Regions from separate parts of the Pseudoalteromonas sp. APC 3250 genome, predicted to be linked through region 1. Evidence: predicted binding sites of a transcription regulator. Region 1 holds the regulator's gene; the other holds the start of a gene.
The links. The regulator FliA, encoded in region 1, starts transcription of late flagellar genes. The targets are predictions, from matches to a motif close to CTAAAGNTNNNNNNNNNNNNGCCGATA.
Positions count from the first base shown of each region.

Region 2: a site for FliA is predicted at 9,134-9,160, ahead of pomA (flagellar motor protein PomA). Genes of this name have one in related genera too.

Region 1 covers NZ_JASDCM010000006.1:191,072-203,662, reverse strand. Annotated here, with positions in the region: gene flhB (flagellar biosynthesis protein FlhB) at 1-23, shown strand, start outside; gene flhA (flagellar biosynthesis protein FlhA) at 95-2,203, shown strand; gene flhF (flagellar biosynthesis protein FlhF) at 2,225-3,715, shown strand; gene QL986_RS08910 (MinD/ParA family protein) at 3,708-4,568, shown strand; gene QL986_RS08905 (RNA polymerase sigma factor FliA) at 4,595-5,305, shown strand; gene cheY (chemotaxis response regulator CheY) at 5,346-5,729, shown strand; gene QL986_RS08895 (protein phosphatase CheZ) at 5,746-6,513, shown strand; gene QL986_RS08890 (chemotaxis protein CheA) at 6,528-8,744, shown strand; gene QL986_RS08885 (chemotaxis response regulator protein-glutamate methylesterase) at 8,798-9,949, shown strand; gene QL986_RS08880 (flagellar motor protein) at 9,942-10,706, shown strand; gene QL986_RS08875 (flagellar motor protein MotB) at 10,712-11,674, shown strand; gene QL986_RS08870 (ParA family protein) at 11,687-12,457, shown strand; gene QL986_RS08865 (chemotaxis protein CheW) at 12,461-12,591, shown strand, end outside.
Region 2 covers NZ_JASDCM010000027.1:10,578-23,168, forward strand. Annotated here, with positions in the region: gene ribBA (bifunctional 3,4-dihydroxy-2-butanone-4-phosphate synthase/GTP cyclohydrolase II) at 1-91, shown strand, start outside; gene ribE (6,7-dimethyl-8-ribityllumazine synthase) at 185-649, shown strand; gene nusB (transcription antitermination factor NusB) at 665-1,078, shown strand; gene thiL (thiamine-phosphate kinase) at 1,163-2,137, shown strand; gene QL986_RS18040 (phosphatidylglycerophosphatase A) at 2,134-2,619, shown strand; gene QL986_RS18045 (ligand-binding sensor domain-containing diguanylate cyclase) at 2,651-5,737, shown strand; gene dxs (1-deoxy-D-xylulose-5-phosphate synthase) at 5,800-7,662, opposite strand; gene ispA ((2E,6E)-farnesyl diphosphate synthase) at 7,778-8,665, opposite strand; gene xseB (exodeoxyribonuclease VII small subunit) at 8,668-8,910, opposite strand; gene pomA (flagellar motor protein PomA) at 9,214-9,981, shown strand; gene QL986_RS18070 (flagellar motor protein MotB) at 9,984-10,904, shown strand; gene QL986_RS18075 (hypothetical protein) at 11,052-11,537, shown strand; gene QL986_RS18080 (DNA topoisomerase III) at 11,613-12,591, shown strand, end outside.

The DNA.
Region 1 (12,591 bases):
TCCCCGATGAATTTAAGTATTAACTGCTAACCAACTAACTTGGAATAGTTATTGCAATTTCAGCGTAGTGTCAATTTTTTGAAATTGTAGAGTTATGGAATTTAAAGCGGTATTACAACAACTTAATAAAGATAAAAAAGAATATGCGAAGGGCGTTGGTACACCGCTTTTGGTGTTGGCTGCGCTGGGCATGGTTATTTTACCGCTGCCTCCATTCCTGCTTGATATATTATTTTCGTTTAATATCGCGCTTGCGTTAGTTGTATTACTGGTCACTTTATACACCATGAAGCCGCTTGAGTTTGGTATGTTCCCAGCGGTGCTGTTAATTGCAACCATAATGCGCTTGGCACTCAATGTGGCCAGTACCCGGGTGGTACTGCTTGAGGGTCATAACGGTGGGGATGCTGCTGGTAAAGTCATTGAAGCATTTGGTTCAGTGGTAATCGGTGGTAACTACGCCGTGGGCTTGGTGGTGTTTTTAATTCTGATCATCATTAACTTTGTGGTAATCACCAAAGGTGCTGGTCGTATTTCAGAAGTATCAGCGCGTTTTACTCTAGATGCTATGCCAGGTAAGCAAATGGCCATAGATGCAGATATGAATGCCGGTTTTATCAGTGCCGAGCAGGCCAGAGAACGTCGTGAGGAAGTAACCCGTGAAGCTGACTTTTATGGTTCTATGGATGGTGCTAGTAAATTTGTAAAAGGCGATGCTATTGCTGGCATAGTCATTTTAGTAATCAATATTGTGGGTGGCTTATTTGTTGGCATGATCCAACATGATTTAAGTTTTTCACGCGCTATGGAAGTGTACACACTATTGACCATTGGTGATGGCTTAGTCGCGCAATTACCTTCATTACTACTTTCAATTGGTACTGCAATTGTTGTAACCCGTCAAAATGAATCGCACAACATGGGCGATCAGTTTAAGAAGCAATTAGGTAACGAAAAGTCGTTATTTATTGCCTCAGGTATCCTTATTACTATGGGCTTAGTCCCAGGTATGCCACACCTTGCATTTTTAAGCTTAGGGGCGCTTTTAGGTTACCTTGCATACTATACTCAGCAAAATAAACTGAAATTAGCCGCTGCAGAAGCAGAAGAAGCCGAAAATGCCGCCTCAGGTACCGGAATTGCGGCTAAACAAGAGCAAAAAGAACTGGGTTGGGATGATGTTCAACAAGTTGATGTTATTGGTTTAGAAGTCGGTTACCGACTCATTCCTCTCGTTGACCAATCACAAGGTGGCGAGCTGTTAAACCGTATTAAAGGAGTGCGTAAAAAACTATCTCAAGAGCTGGGCTTTTTAGTGCCGCCGGTGCATATACGCGATAATCTAGAACTCGACCCAAATGCATACCGCATAACCATGATGGGTGTATCAAGTGGTGAGGGTGAGCTTAAACATGGTGATGAATTAGCGATTAACCCAGGCCAAGTATTTGGCCCGCTAAAAGGAATTGAAACTAAAGATCCTGCGTTTGGTTTAGATGCAGTTTGGATAAAACCTGATCAAAAAGATGAAGCACAGTCTTTAGGTTACACGGTGGTTGATTCGGCGACCGTGGTGGCAACCCATATTAGCCAGTTACTCACCAATAGCGCCGCATTATTACTCGGACATGAAGAAGTACAAAACTTATTAGATATGTTAGGTAAGAGTCACCCTCGCTTAGTTGAAGGACTTGTACCTGAGGTATTACCGCTGACCACCATCGTTAAAGTACTACAAAATTTATTAAATGAAGGGGTAGCAATACGAGATATGCGCTCAATTGTTCAAACCCTTGTTGAGTATGGCCCTCGTAGCCAAGACCCAGATGTATTAACGGCTGCAGTGCGAATATCACTGCGTAGATTAATCGTCCAAGATGCCGTTGGTATGTCTTCTGAAATCCCTGTCATAACCTTGGCGCCTGAGTTGGAACAGATGTTGCATCAGTCACTTCAAAATGCAGGTGATGAAGGTGCCGGAATAGAACCAGGGCTTGCTGATAGACTTCAAACATCATTGAATGAAGCGCATCAAAATCAAGAAATGGCCGGTGAACCTTCAATATTGCTAACGTCAGGAATGTTACGCACTGTGTTATCTCGATTTGTTAAATACACCATTCCAGGATTGCGAGTGATGTCTTATCAAGAGATACCAGATGAAAGACAGATCAAGATTGTCAGCTCTGTAGGCCAACAATAAGATTTTAAAGGGGTTTGAATTATGAAAATTAAACGTTTTTTTGCTAAAGACATGCGCACTGCACTAAAAGAAGTAAAAGAAGAGTTGGGTGTTGATGCGGTTATTATGTCAAATAAAAAACTAGCTAATGGCGTTGAAATTGTTGCTGCAGTTGATTACGACAAAGCAGCGACAAAACCGCCAGAGCAGCCTCAAAGCCAACCCGCTGCAAGAGCTTCATTTGCACATACTGAGCAAAGTTCACATAATTTTGTTAAACCAGAACCGCAACGCGCTCAACCTAAGCCACAAGCAAAGGTTGCAGATAGCTTACAAGCCTTACTAGAGCGTCAGTCTCCACGTCCTCGTTCAGCAGAGCTTGCTTCAATGTTTTCACACTCTGGCATTGACACTTCTGGTCACTATCAAGAACAAGAGCCTGTGCAATCACGACCTAAAAATATGTTTGAACGTGAACAAAGCGCGCCAGTGCGCCCTCACACCCAAGCCGATAGCTTAGGTTTTGACGATTTAGACAGTGGCTTTGACGATTTAGATTCACCTAGCGCACCGCGTCAGCAAACAATGCATAAAGAATCCAGTGACATCAGCACAATGCGTGAAGAAATGAACGCAATTCGTCAACTATTAGAGCACCAAGTATCAGGTTTAATGCAGCAAGATATGGCACGTCGCGACCCGACCCGTGCATGTATGATTGACCGCTTAGTCGGTATGGGGATAGAGAAAAATGTTGCTGAGCAAATGGCATGTTTTGTACCAGACGATGTGTCTCGCCAACAAGGCTGGAAAGCTTTATTGAACATGGTTGAAGATCAAATGCAAACTACGAACAACGAAATACTTCGCCAAGGCGGTGTTTTTGCGTTAGTCGGGCCTACAGGCGTGGGTAAAACCACCACAGTTGCAAAACTGGCAGCATTGGGTGCACAAAAATACGGTGCCGATAAAGTAGCGCTTATTACTACCGATACTTACCGTATTGGTGCTTATGAGCAGCTAGCAACGTATGGTCGTATTATAGGTTGTGGCGTTAAACAAGTTAAAGATGCAAATGAATTAGCAGAAGTTTTATACCATTTACGAAATAAACGTCTAGTCTTAATTGATACAGCGGGAATGAGTCAACGTGATTTACGTTTAACCGAGCAGTTAAACACCTTAATGCGTAATCAGCGTGTTGATATACGTAGTTATTTAGTATTAAGTGCGACGGCGCAAATTAATGTATTACAAGAAACAGTAAGGCACTTTAAAAAAGTACAGCTAAGCGGATGTATTTTTACTAAACTTGATGAGTCATTGAGTTTAGGTGAGATTATTAGTATTGCGATTCAAAATCGTCTCCCAATAGGGTATCTTACTAACGGTCAGCGAGTACCAGAAGATATTAGAGTGGCAAATGCCGAAAAACTAGTAAAAAAAGCTGAGCAATTGTATTTAAAAAGAATAAAAGCACAACAATCACGACACCAATCAGTGGCGTCGAGCACAGTAGAGATGTATGATTAACACAGTTTTAGATCAAGCAAGCGGCCTTCGCAAAATGAGCAAGAATAATAATAACGGCGTAAAAGTTATCGCTGTCACCGGCGGCAAAGGTGGAGTGGGTAAAACGAACGTATCCCTTAACACGGCAATCGCGTTAGGCCAACAAGGCAAACGTGTGCTTGTACTAGATGCTGATTTAGGATTAGCGAATTGTGATGTGATGCTTGGACTGCGCGTTGAGCGTAATTTATCTCATGTTTTATCGGGCGAATGTGAACTTGATGATATTTTAGTCGAAGGTCCCGCAGGCATAAAAATAGTGCCTGCAACATCGGGTTCGCAAAGTATGGTTGAGTTATCACCCTCAGAGCACGCTGGACTTATTCGTGCATTTAGTGAACTTAACACCGACTTTGATATTTTAATTGTTGATACCGCTGCGGGTATTTCCGATATGGTGCTGAGTTTTTCTCGCGCAGCGCAAGATGTGGTTGTGGTGGTATGTGATGAGCCTACATCAATTACCGATGCCTATGCTTTAATTAAAGTACTTAGCCGTGAGCACGGCGTTTATAAATTTAAAATTGTTGCCAATATGGTGCGTAGTTTACGCGAAGGGCAGGAATTGTTTGCAAAACTTTCAAAGGTTACCGACCGATTTTTAGATATATCAATGGAGTTGGTTGCAACGGTTCCATATGATGAAAATATGCGCAAATCAACGCGCCGCCAAAAAGTAATTGTTGAGGTTTTTCCTGGGTCGCCTGCTGCAATTGCTTTTAAAACACTGGCTACAAAAATTGCTAAGTGGCCAACACCTAGTCAAGCCTCGGGTCATTTAGAGTTTTTCATTGAGAAACTAGTTAGTAACTAACAATGACAATACCGGTGAATAGAGCTATGGGATATCAGTCAACACAAAATTTAAATATGATTGTTGAAAAGCATGCCTCATTAGTCAAAAAAGTGGCGTGCCATTTAATTGCTCGTTTACCGGCCAGTGTGCAGCTAGATGATTTAATTCAATCGGGTATGATTGGTTTAATTGAAGCTTCAAAAAACTTTGATGCGAGCAAAGGCGCAAGCTTTGAAACCTTTGCCGGTATTCGTATTCGTGGTGCGATGATAGACGAAATGCGCCGAGGCGATTGGGTTCCACGTTCAGTTCACAGAAAAAGCCGTTTGGTTGCAGAGACTATTGTTGCGCTTGAGAACAGTTTAAACCGTGAACCTAAAGATAGTGAAGTTGCTGAAAAACTTGAAATTTCGCTAAATGAGTACCATCATATTTTAAACGATGTAAATGTAAGCAAAGTGTTAGGTATTGAAGACCTTGGTATAGATGACGATGTGATTACACCTCATGGCCAAGATTTAGCACTAGACAAACCGTTCAATAATGTTAAAAATGAACGGTTTAATGAGTCTTTACTCAGTGCAATAAAGTCGTTACCGGAAAAAGATGCAATGGTGCTTTCTTTGTACTATAACGATGAGATGAATTTAAAAGAAATTGGGCATATACTCGATGTAAGTGAATCGCGTGTAAGTCAGATACATGGTCAGGCGATGATTAAGCTTAAAGCAAAAATCAATGACTGGATAAACTAGAAGTAAGTAAATAAAGGTTCAGGCCTCACTGGAGGATGTTTTGGATAAAAACATTAAAATTCTTGTTGTTGATGATTTCTCAACAATGAGACGTATTATTAAAAACCTGTTGCGCGATTTAGGTTTTACCAATGTTCAAGAAGCAGATGACGGGTCAACTGCTTTGCCTATGTTGCAAAATCAAGCGTTTGATTTTGTTGTAACAGATTGGAATATGCCAGGCATGCAAGGTATTGATCTTTTGAGGGCAATTCGAGCTGATGAAAAATTAAAGCATATTCCTGTTTTAATGGTTACAGCAGAAGCTAAAAAAGAACAAATAATTGCTGCGGCCCAAGCAGGTGTTAATGGTTATATTGTTAAACCATTTACTGCAGGTACATTGAAAACTAAATTAGAAAAAGTGTTCGAACGCTTAGGTTAATGAGAGGGAGAGGCTTATGTCAGCACCTGCTGCGCCTCAGATTACTTTAGAACAAGCTCGCCAGTTAGTTGTTTTTTTAGAAAATGGTGAGCAAGATAAAGCGAATCAGTTAATTTTAGAAACAGCTTCACAAGAGCAATCACAGTTATTTGCTGAGGTGGGTAAGTTGACGCGTCAACTGCACGAAGCTTTAAAAAGTTTCGAGTTAGACACGCGTTTAACAGACATTACCACTGATGCCATCCCTGACGCAAAAAAACGCCTTAACTATGTCATGGAAATGACAGAAAACGCAGCCAATAAGACAATGGATGCGGTTGAAGCAAGCTTACCATTAGCACAAGAAATCGCTGACGAAATAGCTGATATCAAGCCAACGTGGGATCGTTTAATGAACCGCGAAATAGAGCTTGGTGAGTTTAAATCACTTTGTCATAGTATTGATAAGTTTATGAGCAGTTCTCATCACAAAACCGATGAGTTACAAATGCTGATGACTAATGTGCTGATGGCTCAAGACTATCAAGATTTAACCGGTCAGGTTATTCGCCGTGTTATTGAACTTGTCCGTGAAGTTGAAGAAAGTTTAATTCACCTGTTGACTGCATTTGCAGCGCAAGGTGGTGAGGTTGAACCAACTGAACAACCAGAAAAAATAGAAGATCCCATTGTTGCACAAACACTAGCAGGTCCCGAAGGGCCTATTATTGATAAAGAAACGCGTAATGATGTTGTATCTGATCAAGATGAAGTTGATGATCTATTATCAAGTTTGGGCTTCTAATAGGAGAGTACTGCATGAGCTTTGAAGTCGATGAAGATATTTTACAAGACTTTTTAGTAGAGGCCGGAGAAATCCTTGAGCTTTTATCTGAACAGTTAGTAGAACTGGAAAACAACCCAGATGATACTGAGCTACTAAACGCAATATTTCGCGGTTTCCACACTGTAAAGGGTGGCGCTGGCTTTTTGGCTATGACAGAGCTTGTTGATGCATGTCATGGTGCTGAAAATGTGTTTGATTTACTGCGCCAAGGTGTAAGAACAGTTAACTCTGAATTAATGGATGTGATTTTACAAGCACTGGATACCATTAATGAAATGTTTGCCACGATTAAAAATCGTGACCAGCCAGAGCCTGCTGATCCAGAATTACTTGCAGTACTTCACAAACTTGGACAGCCACCGACAGCAGAAGAGCTTGCCGGCGATTCTGTGGTTGAAGATATAGCTCCTGTCGAAACCCCATCGGTAGAGCCCGAACCAGTTGCAGAGCAACCGAGCAACGATGCTGAAGAAGACCCGTTTGCTTTTGATGAATTATTTAGCGGCCCAGATAGCAGCAGTACTGAGTCTCAGATTGATGAAATAACCGAAGACGAATTCGAAAGCCTACTTGATGAACTTCATGGAAAAGGGCAAGCCCCACAAGAAAAACAATCATCATCAAGTGACAATGATGTCAGTGGTGATATAACTGACGATGAGTTTGACAGCTTATTGGATGAACTTCATGGTGTAGGCAGCTTTGGCGAAGTGAGCCAAGCAACCGCAAGTACACCACAACAAACACCATCAGCCCCTGTGGCTCCACCAAGTAACGAGCAAAGCTCGGGCGATGATGAAATAAGTGACGACGAGTTTGAAGCGTTACTTGATGAACTTCATGGTAAAGGTGCACCTAAGTCGATAGAAACACCGGCTCCTGTAAGTAAACCAGAACCAGTGGCAGCTAAAAAGCCAGAACCAGTTGCTGCAGCTAAGCCACAGCCTAAACCAGAGCCAGCTAAGCCTGCTCCTGCGGCACAAGCAGCTAAAGCTGCGCCGCCTAAAAAAGCAGCGCCTCCACCGGCAGAAACAACAGTACGTGTTGATACCAAACGCCTAGACCAAATAATGAACATGGTGGGCGAGTTAGTACTTGTGCGAAATCGCTTAGTGAGTTTGGCGACTAATTCTGATAGCGAGGCTATGGGTAAAGCTATTTCCAACTTAGATGTTGTGACTGCTGATATCCAAGGTGCAGTAATGCAAACACGAATGCAGCCAATTAAAAAAGTATTTGGCCGTTTTCCTCGTGTTGTACGTGACTTAGCACGAACACTTAAAAAAGATATTAATTTATTACTTGTCGGTGAAGACACCGATTTAGATAAAAATTTAGTGGAAGCATTGGCCGATCCATTGGTGCATTTGGTTCGCAACTCGGTCGACCATGGTATTGAAATGCCCGATATTCGTGAAGCATCGGGTAAACCTAGAACAGGTACGGTGACTTTATCAGCTTCGCAACAGGGTGATCATATTCTACTTACCATCCAAGATGATGGTGCCGGTATGGATGCTGAAAAGCTTAAAAAGATTGCGATTAGTAAAGGGGTGCTTGATCACGACCAAGCGAGTCGTCTTTCTGATACTGAAGCTTATAACCTTATTTTTGCACCTGGATTTTCAACCAAAGAAGAAATCTCAGATATTTCTGGCCGTGGTGTTGGTATGGATGTGGTTAAAACAAAAATCACTCAGCTCAATGGCTCGGTTAACATAAAATCAGAAATGGGCGTAGGGACTACTTTAGAAATCAAAGTTCCACTAACACTTGCGATATTACCTACCTTAATGGTGGTGGTGGGAGAGCAAACCTTTGCCTTGCCGCTAGCGGGTGTAAGTGAAATATTCCACTTAGATTTAACAAAAACTAATGTGGTTGATGGCCAGCTAACGATTATTGTTCGTAAAAAGTCGATTCCATTATTCTACCTTGAACATTGGCTTATAAAAGGCGCTGATAGAGGTCAGCGAAAAGCACAAGGGCATGTCGTTATTGTGCAAATAGGGACTCAAAAAGTAGGGTTCGTTGTTGATTCACTAATAGGTCAAGAAGAAGTGGTGATCAAGCCTCTAGATGCATTATTGCAAGGTACGCCGGGTATGGCGGGTGCGACTATTACCTCTGATGGTGGAATTGCACTGATATTAGATGTACCGAGTATGCTAAAGCATTACGCTGGATAATAAAAAGTAGGTATAAACTTTATGCCTACCCATTCATTGAATAAGAGAGCGAAATGGCTGTTAAAGTTTTAGTAGTTGATGATTCAAGCTTTTTTCGCCGCAGAGTGAGTGAAATTCTTGAACAAGACAGCGGCATTGAGGTAATAGGCTTTGCTGTAAATGGCCGAGAGGCCGTCGAAAAAACAGCTCAGTTACGTCCTGATGTTATCACCATGGATGTTGAAATGCCGGTGCTGGATGGTATTAGTGCTGTGAAAGAGATCATGGCGAGTAATCCAACACCTATTTTAATGTTTTCATCGTTAACACGAGCAGGGGCATCTGCCACTTTGGATGCGCTTGATGCTGGGGCGATGGACTTTTTACCTAAAAAGTTTGAAGATATTGCTCGCAATAACGATGATGCAATTAAGTTATTGCAAAATAAGGTTAAGGAAATAGGCCGCCAGCGTATTGGAAGAATTACGAGAACGGCCCCATCTCCAAGTATTAGTAAACCAGCGTCAAACAGTTCTGAACGCTTTTCTAACCTTGCTAAAAAGCCGATAGTTCAACCTGATCGTAGCTTTAATAATGCGAGTCCTGCACCTAATAACAGCAGTGCCTCAGCGCGTGCCAGTGGTAAGCAGTATCAGTTAGTTGCTATTGGTACATCCACAGGTGGGCCAGTTGCACTGCAAACTATTTTGACGCAATTACCTGCTAATTTTCCACACCCTATTTTACTCATACAGCATATGCCTGCTGCATTTACCCCGGCCTTTGCTACTCGCTTAGATGGCTTGTGTAAGATTAAAGTAAAAGAAGCGCAGCAAGGCGATAGATTACAACCTGGGTGCGCTTATTTAGCGCCAGGTGGCCAGCAAATGATGGTAGAAGGACGTGGCTCTAATAGAACCCTTCGTGTGTTTGAAGATAAAAATGAACGAGTAAACTATAAACCAAGTGTTGATATTACCTTTGCCAGTGCGGCCAAAGCGTATCAAGGTGATGTGCTTGCCATTATTTTGACAGGCATGGGTGCAGATGGTCGTGATGGTGCTCGCATGCTTAAGCAAACTGGCGCTACAATTTGGGCTCAGGATGAAAAAAGCTGTGTTGTCTATGGTATGCCTCAGGCGATAGCCAGTGCAGGTTTAGCGAGCGAAAGCATTAGCCTTCATGATGTGGCTGCACGCTTAAAAAGAGAGGTTGGCTGTGGATAAGCTTTCTGTTTTAGGATTACTGGTTGCATTAGGTGCTATTGCAATCGGTTATTCTTTAGAGGGAGGTGTGGTATCTGCGCTGTTTAATGGGCCTGCACTAATTATTGTATTAGGCGGTACATTAGGTGCGGTGATGCTACAAACATCAGCCAATACATTTAAAAAAATGCTTAGTATTACTCATTGGGTTTTTGTTACCGACGACCATGATATTGAAGATGCTATTGAGCAAGTAAAACGCTGGTCGCATAAAGCCCGTCAAGAGGGTTATTTAGCATTAGAAAACGAAGCACTTGCGCATTCAGATCCCTATGCCGCCAAAGGACTGAGTTTATTAGTTGATGGCTGTTCAGAGCAAAAACTACGCGATACCCTCGAGATTGACTTATTACTTGAGCGAGAACGATTACTTGAGGCTAGCCGGGTATATGAAGCAATGGGTGGGTATAGCCCAACTATTGGTATTTTAGGTGCTGTACTTGGGCTTATTCAAGCCATGTCATTTATTAACGATCCTGAGCAGTTAGGAACGGGTATTGCCACCGCGTTCATTGCAACTATATATGGTGTTGGTTTGGCTAATTTATTATTTTTACCTATGGCCAATAAGCTAAAGCAACGGGTTGAACAAAAGATGCTTTATCACGAAATGTTAGCGGAAGGTGTAATTGCTATTAGCCAAGGTGAGAGCCCTATTAATATAGAACTAAAGCTTGAAGCCTACCGCGTTGAACGTCCAATTTTACAGGCCCATTAGCGCCTATGTTACGCCGTCGCTTACGTCATCACCAATTAAAGAGCCAACATACTGAGCGTTGGTTAGTTTCTTATGCGGATTATATGACCATAATGTTTGCATTTTTTGTTGTATTGTATGCAATTGCGATAAACAAAGAAGACAACATCAAGGTTTTATCTGATTCTCTTGAGCATGTTTTTGATAAGTCTGCAAAACAATATTCTCAGCAGGGTAACGGGGTAAATGGTGATGCTTTATTGCTTGAAAGGGTGACCCCTGAGGCTGAAATACTCTATGGCGAAAGTATTCAAGAGCTAGAGCAAGGCCCAGTGTTACTCGATGGTCAAAGTGACAATAGCAATATTAGTCAACGCCACTTAGGTAAGCCGCTGGATAGTTTATTGGCTAAATTACAATCGTCGCTGATTGATGAGATACGCAGTGGCGAGGCTAGCTTAGAACTAAGCCAAGACTGGTTGGTTATTGAGCTCAATTCCGGATTGTTGTTTGCTAGTGGTAGTGCTGTTGCACATAACAAGGCCAAAGAGATTGTAAAAAAAATTGAAGCAATCATCGCATCAGTCGATAACTATATAAGAGTACGCGGGTATACAGATAACGAAACCATACGAAATGAAATATTTCGTTCTAATTGGGAGTTATCAGTGGCGCGTGCAACCTCAATATTAGTTGAGCTAGAGCGTTTGGGCATTGAATCCGCGCGCATGGCCATTGAGGGATATGGTCAATACTCTCCCTTTGCCGATAATAATACCGAAGCTGGGCGTGCTGAAAACCGTAAAGTCGTGATTGCACTTTCTAAATATGGTTTAGCACCCGAGCCCTCTGATGAACAAACGAGATCATCAATTTCAGTATCAGAGCAAAGTCAGCCAGAAATTGAGCTACCAGCCCAAGACGATACAATAAAAATAATTCGTTTACCGCATGGTGGCATCCGTGTTACAACGCGCAACGAACAGTAATTAGGATGTAATGTGAAAGTTTGGACAGTAGCCAATCAAAAAGGGGGAGTAGGCAAAACCACTACAGCGGTTAGCCTTGCAGGGATCCTTGCGCTTCAAGGCAAGCGCGTGTTATTGATTGATACAGATCCTCATGCTTCACTAACCTATTACTTTGGTATTGATTCAGAAGATTTAGAGGTCAGTGTTTACGATATTTTTACTCGCGGCTCGAGTATGAAAAGCGAAGAAATATTGCAAGCATTATGCCCCTCAACAATTGAAAACCTTGATATTTTACCCGCAACTATGGCGATCGCGACACTTGACCGTAGCATGGGTAATAAAACGGGAATGGGCCTGATTTTAAAAAAAACACTGGCTAAAATTAGCGAGTATTACGATTACGCAATTTTAGATTGTCCACCTGTTTTAGGTGTGCTGATGGTCAATGCGCTTGCCGCCTGTGAAAGAGTGTTAGTGCCGGTGCAAACTGAGTTCTTGGCGCTTAAAGGGCTCGATAGAATGATGCGTACTATGGAATTAATGCAAACCTCTCAAGCGAAAAGCTATGAATATACTATAATTCCAACTATGTATGATAAACGAACCAAAGCATCGCTTGAGGCCTATAAAACACTACAAGAAACGTATAAAGAAAAAGTATGGCCAGGCGTTATTCCTGTGGATACTAAATTTAGAGATGCAAGTTTAGCGCAAAAAGTACCGGTAGATTTTTGCCCAAATGCGCGTGGAGTCTATGCTTATAAAGCATTACTTAAATATTTAATAAAACAAGGTTAATAAATGAGTAAGCAATTATTTGCTAATGAAAAAGTAGTCACTCAGTACTTAGGGGCGTTATTATCTGATGACGAACCAACAAAAGACCTTGAGCCTGTTGCTAAACTGCTTGAGCAGGTAACGTATGAAGAGCA
Region 2 (12,591 bases), on a different contig from region 1:
TCAAAAAATGCGTTTGATGAGTTTACCTAAAAAATACCATGCATTATCAGGGTTCCATTTAGAAGTGGTTGACTACGTAGAGCCACAATAATTACGCGCTAGGTTATTATTTTATTTATGTGGTATAATGCGCATCAATTTTTGCGCAACCGAAATCGCTTAAACTTATTTTTAGGGTTATCAAATGAAAATTATTGAAGGTAATAAATACGCTCCAGGCAAAAAGTTTGCCATTGTCATTTCTCGTTTTAATGACTTTATTGGTAGTAGCTTGCTTGCAGGTGCTGTTGATGAGCTAAAACGTACTGGTGGAGTATCAGAAGACGATATTACCGTGATTTACGTACCCGGTGCGGTTGAATTACCTTTAGCAGCGAAACGCGTTGCAGCAAAAAAAGAATATGATGCAATTATCGCCTTAGGTGTAGTGATCAGAGGGGGCACGCCTCACTTTGATCTCGTCGCTGGCGAGTCAAATAAAGGGCTTGCACAAGTATCGCTTGAGTATGATATCCCGGTTGCATTTGGCGTATTAACCACTGAAAGCATTGAGCAAGCAATTGAGCGCGCAGGTACCAAAATGGGTAACAAAGGCGGCGAAGCTGCTTTAGGTGCGCTTGAAATGGTTAATGTGTTAGATAAAATTTAAGTTTAAGGAATTTTTGTGAAACCAGCAGCAAGACGTAAAGCACGTATCTTAGCACTTCAAGCCGTGTATTCATGGCAATTAAGCGGCAATGCAATTGCCGATATCGAACAACAAATGTTGATCGAAAACGATGTGACTAAAATTGATGTTGAATATTTTAAAGATTTAGCGCGTGGAGTTGCCGTAAATCATAAGCAACTAGACGAAGCTGTATCGCCTCATTTAACTCGTCCATTTGATGAATTAGACGAAGTTGAACGTGCAATCTTACGTTTAAGCAGCTACGAGCTTAAATTTCGTGAAGATGTTCCTTACAAAGTGGCTATCAATGAAAGCATTGAATTAGCGAAAATGTTTGGCGCTGAAGATAGCCATAAATTTGTAAACGGTGTACTTGATAAAGCTGTAAAACAGTTACGCAAGTCATAACAACTTAAGCTGCATATTAATTTCAGTGAGTTGTTATAAATAACCGTTAAAAAGGAGAGCCGGCATAGGTCGGCTTTTTTGTGTATGAAGGAATTTGAATTAATTAATCACTACTTTAAAGGTCGCGGTATCACTCGTCGCGATGTTAATTTAGGGATTGGAGACGACTGTGCGCTTGTCACAGTACCAGCAAACTGTCAGCTTGCTGTAACAACAGATACCTTAGTTGCTGGGGTGCATTTTTTTCATGATATCTCTCCTCGCGCATTAGGGCATCGAGCTCTGGCAGTAAATTTAAGTGATTTAGCTGCCATGGGTGCAGAGCCTACATGGGTATCGGTTGCACTCACGTTGCCAAGTATCGATCCACAATGGATTGCAGAGCTGACTGACGGCATGCATGAAATTGCTGAGTACTTTAATGTACAAATTATTGGTGGCGATACGACTCAAGGCCCACTCAGTATTACTATTTGTGCAAAAGGCACGGTTCCTGAAGGTAAAGCACTGCGTCGAAGTGGCGCAAAAGTGGGCGACTGGATTTTTGTAACCGGACCGCTAGGTGATGCTGGTTTGGCAATTGAGTCAAAAAAACAAGGTTTGCCAGTTGCACCTGAACATTTAAAGCATATTAATAAATGTTTAAACTTTCCAACGCCACGCGTGGCCGCCGGACAAGCTTTGCGTGGCTTAGCGTCATCAGCTATTGATATTTCAGACGGTTTACTTGCTGATTTAGGTCACATTTTGGATTTGTCACAGGTCAGTGCAACAATCAATATTGAAAATGTACCTACTTCTGATGCGATGCAAGCGAGTCTTGATTTTGAGCAACAGCTTCCTTTTATACTCAACTATGGCGATGACTATGAACTACTTTACACTGTCCCAGACAGTAATAAGAGTATGCTCGATATTAAGTTGCGCCAATACGGTGTAGAAGCAACCTGTATCGGCCAAATCAAAAGTGGTGACGGGAATATAGAATTATTACACCAAGGTGAAAAGTTTGTTTTTGAGCACAAAGGCTTTGAGCACTTTTCCAAGGAGCAGGTTTGAATAAAAACCGATTATTTAATTTAAAACGCCCACATCAATTTTTTGGTTTGGGTTTTGGTACAGGGCTTGCGCCTAAAGCCCCTGGTACATTTGGTACTTTAGCGGCGTTACCATTTATTTTTATTACCATGCATTTTCCGTTATGGTTACAAATTGTATTTGCGGTGGTGATCAGTATATTTGGTATTTGGGCATGTGGAAAAACAGCTGATGACCTTCAAGTTCATGATCATCCAGCTATTGTTTGGGATGAAGTCGCTGGTTACTATATAACGATGATTGGTGCAGCACTGAATTGGCAAACATTATTAGTGGGCTTTTTACTATTTCGCTTTTTTGATATAGCAAAGCCAGGGCCGATTCGTATACTTGATAAACGTGCTCATGGTGGGTTTGGTATTATGGCCGATGATGTACTTGCAGGTATTTTTTCGCTTATTTGTTTGCAAGCATTGATAAAAGTAGGTTTACTACCCTTTTAATTTATTATTTGTTTAACTAGGTGGCAGCACTATGATGCGATTTTTATTGGTTTGTGTACTCTTGATGTGTGCCATGCCAAGTACGGCTTCAATTACTGATTACGTAGTTAAACAATGGAACATTAAAGACGGACTTCCCTCACAATCCCTCAAAAGTGTGGTGCAAGATAACCAAGGCTACATGTGGCTTGGTACGCAATTCGGATTAAGCCGATTTGATGGTAACACTTTTACTAATTACAACACTCAAAATAGTCTGTTTTTACCCAGCAATGGCATCAATAAATTACTGATTGATGGCCAAGGACTATTATGGATAGGCACGAAAAACGGCCTCGTTGTTATAGACCCAGAAAAGCTAACCGCACAAGAGTTTAATATTAAAGGCCCTGTTAGAGATATTCTTGAAGACTCTAAAGGCAGTATTTGGATAGCAGCTAATGGGCTTTATTACATAGACAGAGGCCAGATAGAGCTGCGCGACCAGCTAAACAATCCGAGCCCTATCGTAAATGCCACTGCGATCACCCAAATAGTAGGGTCAGTCAGTAAAATGGCGCTCTCACCAGAGGGAATTTGGCTGGTTAACGATCGTAATTTATTGCGCTTGACGCAAAGCGCGTCTGATTTTTCTAAATTGCGCTTAGAGCTTACCGCTAAAGTGGCCTTGCCTGATCGTTTAGCACAAACAATTGTTCACGACTTATCCTTTTTAAATGGCAATTTATATCTTGCTTCTGAGCTAGGCGCTTACTTTTTAGATTTAGATGATGAGCTACGCCCATTTCCGCTGCCTAACGCTAACAACTCAGCCGTTTATAAGTTTATGAGTGATGGCAATGGTGGCTTGTGGGTATCGACTTATGGGCGCTTATTGTTCAGAGGGAAGTCGGATGATTGGCAATGGGTTGAGCCCAGTCAATTAGATCAAAGTATTTGGTTTGCCGATATATTTAGAGATGATGAAAATAATATATGGTTAGCGAGTTTTAGTGAGGGACTTTGGCTTGCTCACGAAGGGCGAATAGAGCGCCATTCAGCCATTTCTAAAATGACCGAAGCGGTTATGGCCATTAGTAAATCACCAGATGGTAAGTTATGGATTGCCAACAAAAGCGGCGTAGGCTATTTCGATGCCGATAAAACGTTTATCAATGTCATCAACAGTGCCAAGTATGGTAATGCCTCAGTACATGACTTACAGTTTGACGGCAATCGTCTTTATGTTGCCACTGGTAGAGGTTTGTTTTTCTACGAGTCGAATACCTTATATAGTTTCCCTGCCCGTGCGCTAAGTGATAATCCTGTATTTGCTATTAGTACGTCGACTAAAGGCGGCTTTTGGGTGGGCACTGGGCGAGGCTTATATCGTTTAAATTACAACGGGTTAAACCCTTTTGCGTACAATGCTTTTTTAGGCAGTAAGTTTGTAACCTATGTTTTAGATAAACCAAATTTTGGGGTGATTGGTACCAGTAAAGGGGCGTATTACTTTACTGAACGCGGGATAGAAAAAATAGGCGACCAAACCACTTTGGAAAGTGCGTACGTTACTAGCATTTTACACATTAAAGGCGTGGGGATTTTAATTGGCTCGCTTAACGATGGTTTGTTTTATCGCAGTGGACAAGGGCAGTGGCAGCAATTAGATGCCGCCAATGGGCTGCCATATGGTTCTATATTTAGTCTTGAGTACGATGATACTACAAAACGCATTTGGGTAAGCACCATGAAAGGGGTTTATCGCATGCCAGTTGAGCAATTCAAAGCCAACATTGAAAGCCTAAAAGTGGAGGAAGTGATCTCTTCATTTGATCGACAGCTCGATGGTAAAGCAAGTCAATGCTGTAATGGTTTAGGCCATGATGCGGTGGTTGATATGGATAATTCAATTTGGTATCCCAGCTTGCAAGGCGTTGTAGAAATTCCTAAAGACGTAGAATTATTTGGGCTGCGTTCACTTAAACCAACTATAGAAACTTTAACCACGCCATCACGAAAACTTGCTGCGGCTGCGTTAGGTAAAAAGCCAGTACTTAAAACTGACGAGCGTGATGTAACGCTTACCTATACCGCTATCGATTATTATGCACCTGCAAGTATAGAGTTTAGGTATAAACTCAATGGACTTGATAATGATTGGCGCTATGCAAATACCCGCCGAGAAGCAATTTACACTAACTTACCAGCAGGTATGTTTTTATTTGAATTAGAGACAAAACGTCAAGGTGAAGATTGGGGCAAAGCGCAATCGGCCGAATACGCTTTTGTGGTGCCTGAACGATTTGGTGAAACTATATATTTTAGATTACTGATCACCAGTGGTTTTGTGTTGCTCTTTTATTTGGTGTTTTGGGTATTTAAAGTTCAAGAGCGACGTAAGCAGCAGGTTCTTGAGGGGCTTATTACTGAGCGAACCCTTGAGCTTCGCCAAGCAAACGATAAATTAAACCAAGTAAACTCTCAGCTTAAACTTGTTAGTCACTCTGATGAGCTAACAGGGCTGAGAAGTCGCCGTTTTTTGTTTGATCAACTACCAAAAGATATTGAGCATTTTCAGCGTAACTCGCAGTCATTGCAGGCTCAAGGTAAATCGTTGGTGTTGTTAATTATTAATTTAGATAACTTTAGCCGCATTAACGATGCCTATGGTCCTATTGCTGGAGATAGCTGTTTACAACAAGTAGCGGCATTACTTAACTCGCGTACTCAAGGTTCTGATTATGTTGCCCGTTGGAGTGGTGATGAGTTCTTACTGTTATTGCGCGATTTTAAATGTAATTTAATCGACAGCTATGTATCTGAATTATGCCAAGCAATTGCAGATTATTCGTTTCAGCTTCCTAACGGTGAAACAACCAATATAACAGCGTCAGTCGGGTGGTCGTTCTATCCGTTACCTCTCTTAGGTGGGCAAGTTATTAGCTGGGAAACATCAATTAATCTAGCTGACATAGCATTACATCAAGTTAAAAAACGCGGCGGCGATGGCGTCGCTAATATTACCTTTGACGAGCAATTAGATGCATTTGAGTTTGAGCAAAACCCCAATGTTGAACAGCAAATTGGTTTGTTACAAAGCAATGGTCTAGCCGATATTAAGGTATGGATGCGCTAGAGGTTATAGATGAGCAATAAAAAAGGAGCCAATGGCTCCTTTTTTATTAAACACGATAAGTGTTAGCTCATAAATGATTTAATTGAAGTTAAAATACCGTGTTCACCTAACCCCATTTCATCGTGCATTTGCTGTTGTGTGCCATGTTTAATGAATTCATCAGGAATACCTAAGTTAAGCACTTTTACATCGGCTTTAATGCTCGTTAAATATTCATTAACTGCAGAGCCTGCACCGCCCGCAATCGCGTTATCTTCAAGGGTTACAATAATATCGTGATCATTAATCAGCTCATTAATTAATGCCGTATCAAGTGGCTTAATAAATCGCATGTTTACTAGAGTGGCATTGAGCTCATCAGTGGCAAGTTGTGCGTTTTCAAGCAAGGTACCAAATGACAATATAGCCACTTTAGTACCTTTTTTAATTACATTCGCTTTACCCATTTCAAGTTGTTGCATAGTGCTTTGAATGTCTGCTGAGCCTGCACTACCACGCGGGTAACGAACAGCAACAGGACAATTAGCTTGATAGCCTGTATAAAGCATATGACGGCATTCGTTAGTATCACTTGGGGCCATAATGACCATATTAGGTATACAGCGCATAAAGCTTAAGTCGTAGGCGCCTTGATGGGTTTCACCATCGGCTCCAACAATACCGGCGCGGTCTATAGCAAATAATACCGGTAGGTTTTGCAGTGCAACGTCGTGAATTAGTTGATCGTACGCGCGTTGTAAAAAGCTAGAATAGATAGCCACAACGGGCTTTAAGCCCTCACAAGCAAAACCTGCAGCAAGAGTAACAGCGTGTTGTTCTGCTATTGCTACGTCAAAGTATTGTTCTGGATACTCTTTAGAAAAACGTACCATGCCTGAACCTTCACGCATAGCTGGCGTGATTGCCATGAGCTTACTGTCTTGCTCGGCCATGTCACAAAGCCAATCACCAAACACATTTGAGAAAGTCGCCGCACCTGGCTTAGATTTTGGTAAGCTTGATGTTGCAGGATCAAATTTTGGTACGCCATGATAACCAATCGGATCGGCTTCGGCAGGCTTGTAACCTTTGCCTTTCTGGGTTTTTATATGTAAAAGCTGTGGGCCTTTTAAGTTACGCATATTGCGCAGCGTATCAACCAACATATTCACATCATGTCCATCAATTGGGCCAATGTAATTTAGACCTAATTCTTCAAAAAAAGTACCCGGGATCATCATCCCTTTAATGTGTTCTTCCATACGGCTGGCAAGCTCTTTTACCGGCGGTACACCAGAGAGCAGCTTTTTACTGCCTTCGCGGATGTTGGTATAAAAGCTACCTGATAAAATACGCGCAAAATGATTGGTTAACGCACCGACATTTTCAGATATCGACATTTCGTTATCGTTCAAAATGATCAGCATGTCTGATTTAACATCGCCAAGGTGGTTCATTGCTTCAAAGGCCATACCAGCAGTAATTGCGCCATCGCCTATTACCGCGACTGTTTTACGCCCTTTGCCTTCTTTTTGTGCAGCAATAGACATACCTAACGCCGCAGAAATTGAGGTACTTGAATGGCCAACACTAAAGGTGTCGTATTCACTTTCATCTCTAAAAGGGAAAGGATGCAATCCGTCTTTTTGGCGAATGGTATGCATTTGATCACGACGGCCAGTCAGTATTTTATGCGGATAAGCTTGATGACCCACATCCCAGACCAAGCGGTCATCGGGTGTGTTGTATACATAATGTAGTGCAACGGTAAGTTCTACGGTTCCTAAACCAGACGCTAAATGGCCGCTACTTTGCGATACCGAATTGAGTAAATAGTCACGCAATTCATGGCTAAATGCAGGAAGCTTATCTTGTGCTAAGTCTCGCAAGTGGGCTGGTTCGTTCACCAAATCAAGTAATGGATACTTGCTGCTATCAAGTGTCATGGTTTTTTATATATCCTTCGCTAATATTAACCCTCCTCAAAACAAACGAGGTTTAAAAGGCGACTTAATATTCAGTAATAATTTTATACTAAGAGTTAATACGTTTTAGCTGTATTTAATGGTCACGTTCAATTAAATAGTTAGCCAATGCCGCTAAATCTGTTGTGTCTGCGTCAATGTTAGCTAATGCCTCATGGGCTTGTTGTATTAAATTTTGTGCTTTTTGCTTAGCGCCTAGCATACCTAATAAAGCGGGGTATGTCGCTTTATTCGCTGCAATATCTGACCCTTGTGGCTTGCCTAAAGTAAGCGTATCGCCCTCAACATCTAAAATATCGTCATGAACTTGAAATGCAAGCCCTATAGCGTATCCAAAAGTTGATAAGTTATCTAAAGTTTGTTGGCTTGTATTAGGGGCGCACAGTGCGCCAAGAGTAATCGCACAATTTATTAGCGCACCGGTTTTAAGTTTATGAATGCGTTCTAACTCATCAACAGTAATAACCTTATCGGTTGCTGCAATATCGCGGCCTTGTCCGGCAACCATACCTTGTAACCCCGATGCATGCGCTAGTGCTGCGATCATTTTTAATTGTGCTTCAGTCGAACATTTAAATGTGTGCTTAGCAATAAGTTCAAATGCTAAAGTTTGCAGTGCATCTCCAGCTAAAATCGCTTGTGCTTCACCGTATACAATATGACATGTAGGGCGACCACGGCGTAAATCATCATCATCCATAGCAGGTAAGTCGTCATGCACTAATGAATAACTATGAATACATTCAATGGCTGCGGCAAGTACATCTAAATCACGCTTGTCAGCACCGAGTATTTTACCTGTGGTGTACACTAAAAACGGGCGCAGTCTTTTACCACCATTCATTACACTGTAATGTGTGGCTTCTTTTATAGTATTGTCGCTTTCAAGAGGTTGTTCAAAATAAAGGTTGAGCGTATTAGCTACATCATCTTGAGCGAGTTTTATTTGTTCTTTTATGCTCACGATTATTCCATATCGTTATCAAACTGAGTAAGCGGTGCTTTTTCGTCATTACCCATTAATATCGACACCTTTTGCTCAGCTTGTTGAAGTTTGCCTGAAGATGCGCTCGCAAGTGCAATACCTCGCTCAAATTGCTTTAAAGACTGTTCAAGCGATAAATCACCTTGTTCCATTTCACTGACAATTGTTGTTAACTCTTCTAGTGCTTGTTCGAAACTTAAATTTTCAGGTTTTTTAGTCGCCATCTTTATTTTCAACTTACATAATAAATTTAGACGCCAATTTTAGGGGGAATGCTAAACTAGGTCAAAGAATGATATTGTTTTTTGATAGATAAATGCTGTTGATTGGGTTTTATTGCGTTTCAACGTTATTTTTTAAAATTATTAATTTTGATTAATTAGATTGATTACCTATGTTGATCTAAAATATAACTAATCTTAATTTTACCGTTTATCATAAAAATCACTTAAGTATTTCAGTATCTTGCCGATAAACAATTAATAACAACGCTTGCGAAGAAAAAATATAAAACCTTTGGAGGGAATGTGGATTTAGCAACCATTATTGGGATCCTTGGCGCAATTGGCTTAATTGTCATGTCCATGTTTATGAGTAGTAGCGGTGAAGTCGCTATGTTTTACAATACCCCTTCTGTGGTTATTGTATTCGGTGGTTCCCTTTTTATCGTTTTATCTAATTTTACCATGTCGCAATTTCTTGGCATTGGTAAAGTATGTGCAAAAGCGTTTATGTTTAAAATTGAGCCTCCTGAAGCATTAATCGAAAAAGCGGTAGAATTAGCTGACTCTGCTCGAAAAGGCGGATTTTTAGCCTTAGAAGAAGCCGAAATCCCAAATCCTTTTATGCGCAAAGGCGTTGATATGCTAGTAGATGGGCATGATGCTGATGTGGTACGAGCAACATTACAAAAAGATATTTCGTTAACCACCACTCGCCATGAAATGGGGGCAACCTTATTTAAATCATTAGGTGATATTGCACCTGCAATGGGGATGATCGGTACGTTGATAGGCTTAGTGGCTATGCTCTCGAACATGGATGACCCCAAAGCTATCGGACCGGCAATGGCGGTTGCGTTGTTAACCACATTATACGGTGCGTTTTTAGCAAACGTTGTAGCCATTCCTATTCAGGTAAAACTAGAACTGCGTAAAGACGAAGAGGCCATGAATCAGCGCTTAATTTTAGATGCAGTATTAGGTATTCAAGACGGGCAAAATCCTAAAGTAATTGAAGGGATCTTGAAAAATTATCTAGCTGAATCAAAACGCGCAGTCAATACTGAGGAATAATTATGTCAGATGAAGAGTGCAAATGCCCACCTCCAGGACTTCCTGCGTGGATGGGAACGTTTGCCGATTTAATGTCATTATTAATGTGCTTTTTCGTACTTTTACTCGCATTTTCTGAAATGGATGTACTTAAATTTAAACAAATTGCAGGCTCAATGAAGTTTGCTTTTGGTGTACAAAATAAAATAGAAGTAAAAGACATTCCAAAAGGGACATCTGTTATTGCTATGGAGTTTACGCCGGGTAAACCTGAGCCAACTCCTATAGAAACCATTCAGCAACAAACGGTTGAAATGACCCAACAAATGCTTGAGTTTCAGGCGGGAGATGAAAGCTCCGCAGGTGGACGTCAAGAGCAACGTGGTGAAAAGCGAGGTGGTGAATCAAGCAGTACCTCAGAGGAAGTTGCTGCAGCTACGGCAGTGTCTGCTGCTGATCAAGAGCAAATAAATGACTTAGTTAAAAAAATTGCGCAACAGCTTGAAAAGCAAATTATTGATGGGGCTATTGAGCTTGAATCTTTAGGGCAGCAAATCATAATTCGTATTAGAGAAAATGGCTCGTTTCCATCGGGGAGTGCATTTTTACAACCACAATTTAAACCTATCATTCAAGATATTGGCCGATTACTTAAAGATGTACCCGGTGAAATTACGGTGTCTGGTCATACGGATGACTTTCAGGTATCCAACGAGCTTTACATTAATAACTGGGATTTATCATCTAAACGCGCAGTTGCGGTAGCGAGTGAATTACAAAAAGTTCCAGGTTTTGATAAAACCAGAATGATGGTGGTAGGGCGTGCAGAAACCAGGCCCTTAGTACCTAATGATTCCCGCGAAGATCGCAGACGTAACCGCCGTGTAGAAATATCAATTTTACAAGGCAAGGCAAAAGAGTCAGCGCCAATTGATGTAAGATAGAATGACTTGGCTATGTACCTTTTTTAGCATAGAATGCAACATTCTTAACAAATGTAATGGGGCGAATATGTTGACTAAGTATTGTAGTATGCCTGGTAACGGCGATGGAACTGATGAAGATACAAAAGCTAAGTAAGGTTATTTAGTTTGCCTGAATGGTTTTTGTATTTTGTAAGTATATTAAGCAAAAGCTGGGTTCTTATTTTGAGTCCGGCTATTTTTATATTCTTTATCCTCAAAGATTATTTAGCTCTTAGGTTCGTTGTTATTACTGCCGCTTTTTTCTTATTTGGCACTGTGACCTACTCAAGTTTAATGGCGTTTGATGATGGTATTTATATATACCGTTACCTTGTATGGGCATTAACAGATATTACTTGGATGGCACTTATTGCTTATTGGGGTCTTAAAGATAAAGTGCATTTGTGGCAATGTGTACTTGGGCAGCTTATTGTTATTGGTGCACCCATTCTTCAATTATTTCGCTTAGTTGACCGACACCTTTGGGATTTATCTTATAGCACTGTGATGTATCAAACATTTATGCCTTTAATAAATATTGCCACTGTTGTTGTCTGCTACCTGCCTCTTTTATATCTTTTTGTTAATAAGCGAAATAAAGCTTTAAGTTAGAAACTATAAAAATATCCCCAGTTTTAAACTGATATGCTAAACTACTGTTTATATGAACAGTGTTAGAGCTTGATTATGAAACTTTATATTGCTGAAAAACCTTCATTAGGGCGTGCTATTGCAGATGCGCTTCCAAAACCTCATAAAAAGCATGATGGTTATATTGAAGTGGCGAATGGTGATTGTGTGTCTTGGTGCATAGGTCATTTGCTCGAGCAAGCAGAACCCGATGACTATGATGAGCGTTTTAAAAAATGGCAATTTGAGCATTTACCTATTGTGCCTGAACACTGGCAATTAAAAGCTAAAACAAAAACCCGTAAGCAGCTTACCATTTTAAAAAAATTAATTAAGCAGGCTACAACACTCGTGCATGCTGGCGATCCTGATCGTGAGGGTCAGCTACTGGTTGATGAAGTAATCGAGCAAGCAAAAATTAGTCAAACTAAAAAGCAAAGTATTCAACGCTTATTGATTAGTGATTTAAACTTAACTGCGGTAAAAAAATCACTCAACTCTATGCGGGCTAACCGTGATTTTATCCCTTTGAGTGTATCTGCTTTAGCACGGTCTCGTGCTGATTGGTTGTTTGGTATGAATTTAACGCGAGCTTATACGCTAGCTGGGCAAAAAGCGGGCTTTGGTAATGTGTTGTCGGTTGGGCGAGTACAAACACCTATTTTAGGTTTAGTTGTAAATCGTGATAATGAAATCGCAAATTTTGTATCCAAACCATTTTATGAAGTACTTGCTCATCTTGTTACACCTGAGCAGCAATCATTTACTGCTAAGTGGATACCGAGTAAAGCGTGCGAACCATATCAAGATGAAGAGGGCAGAGTACTTAATAAAGCCTTAGCCGAAAATGTGACTTCACGCATTGCTAATCAGCCCGCAAATGTAACAGCGCTTGAGCAAAAGCAAAAAAAACAAACCGCGCCTCTTCCTTATAACTTATCTGCTTTACAAATAGATGCTGCTAAAGCTTTTGGGATGCCAGCACAAAAAGTACTCGATATTTGCCAAGTTTTATATGAACGTCATAAATTAATTA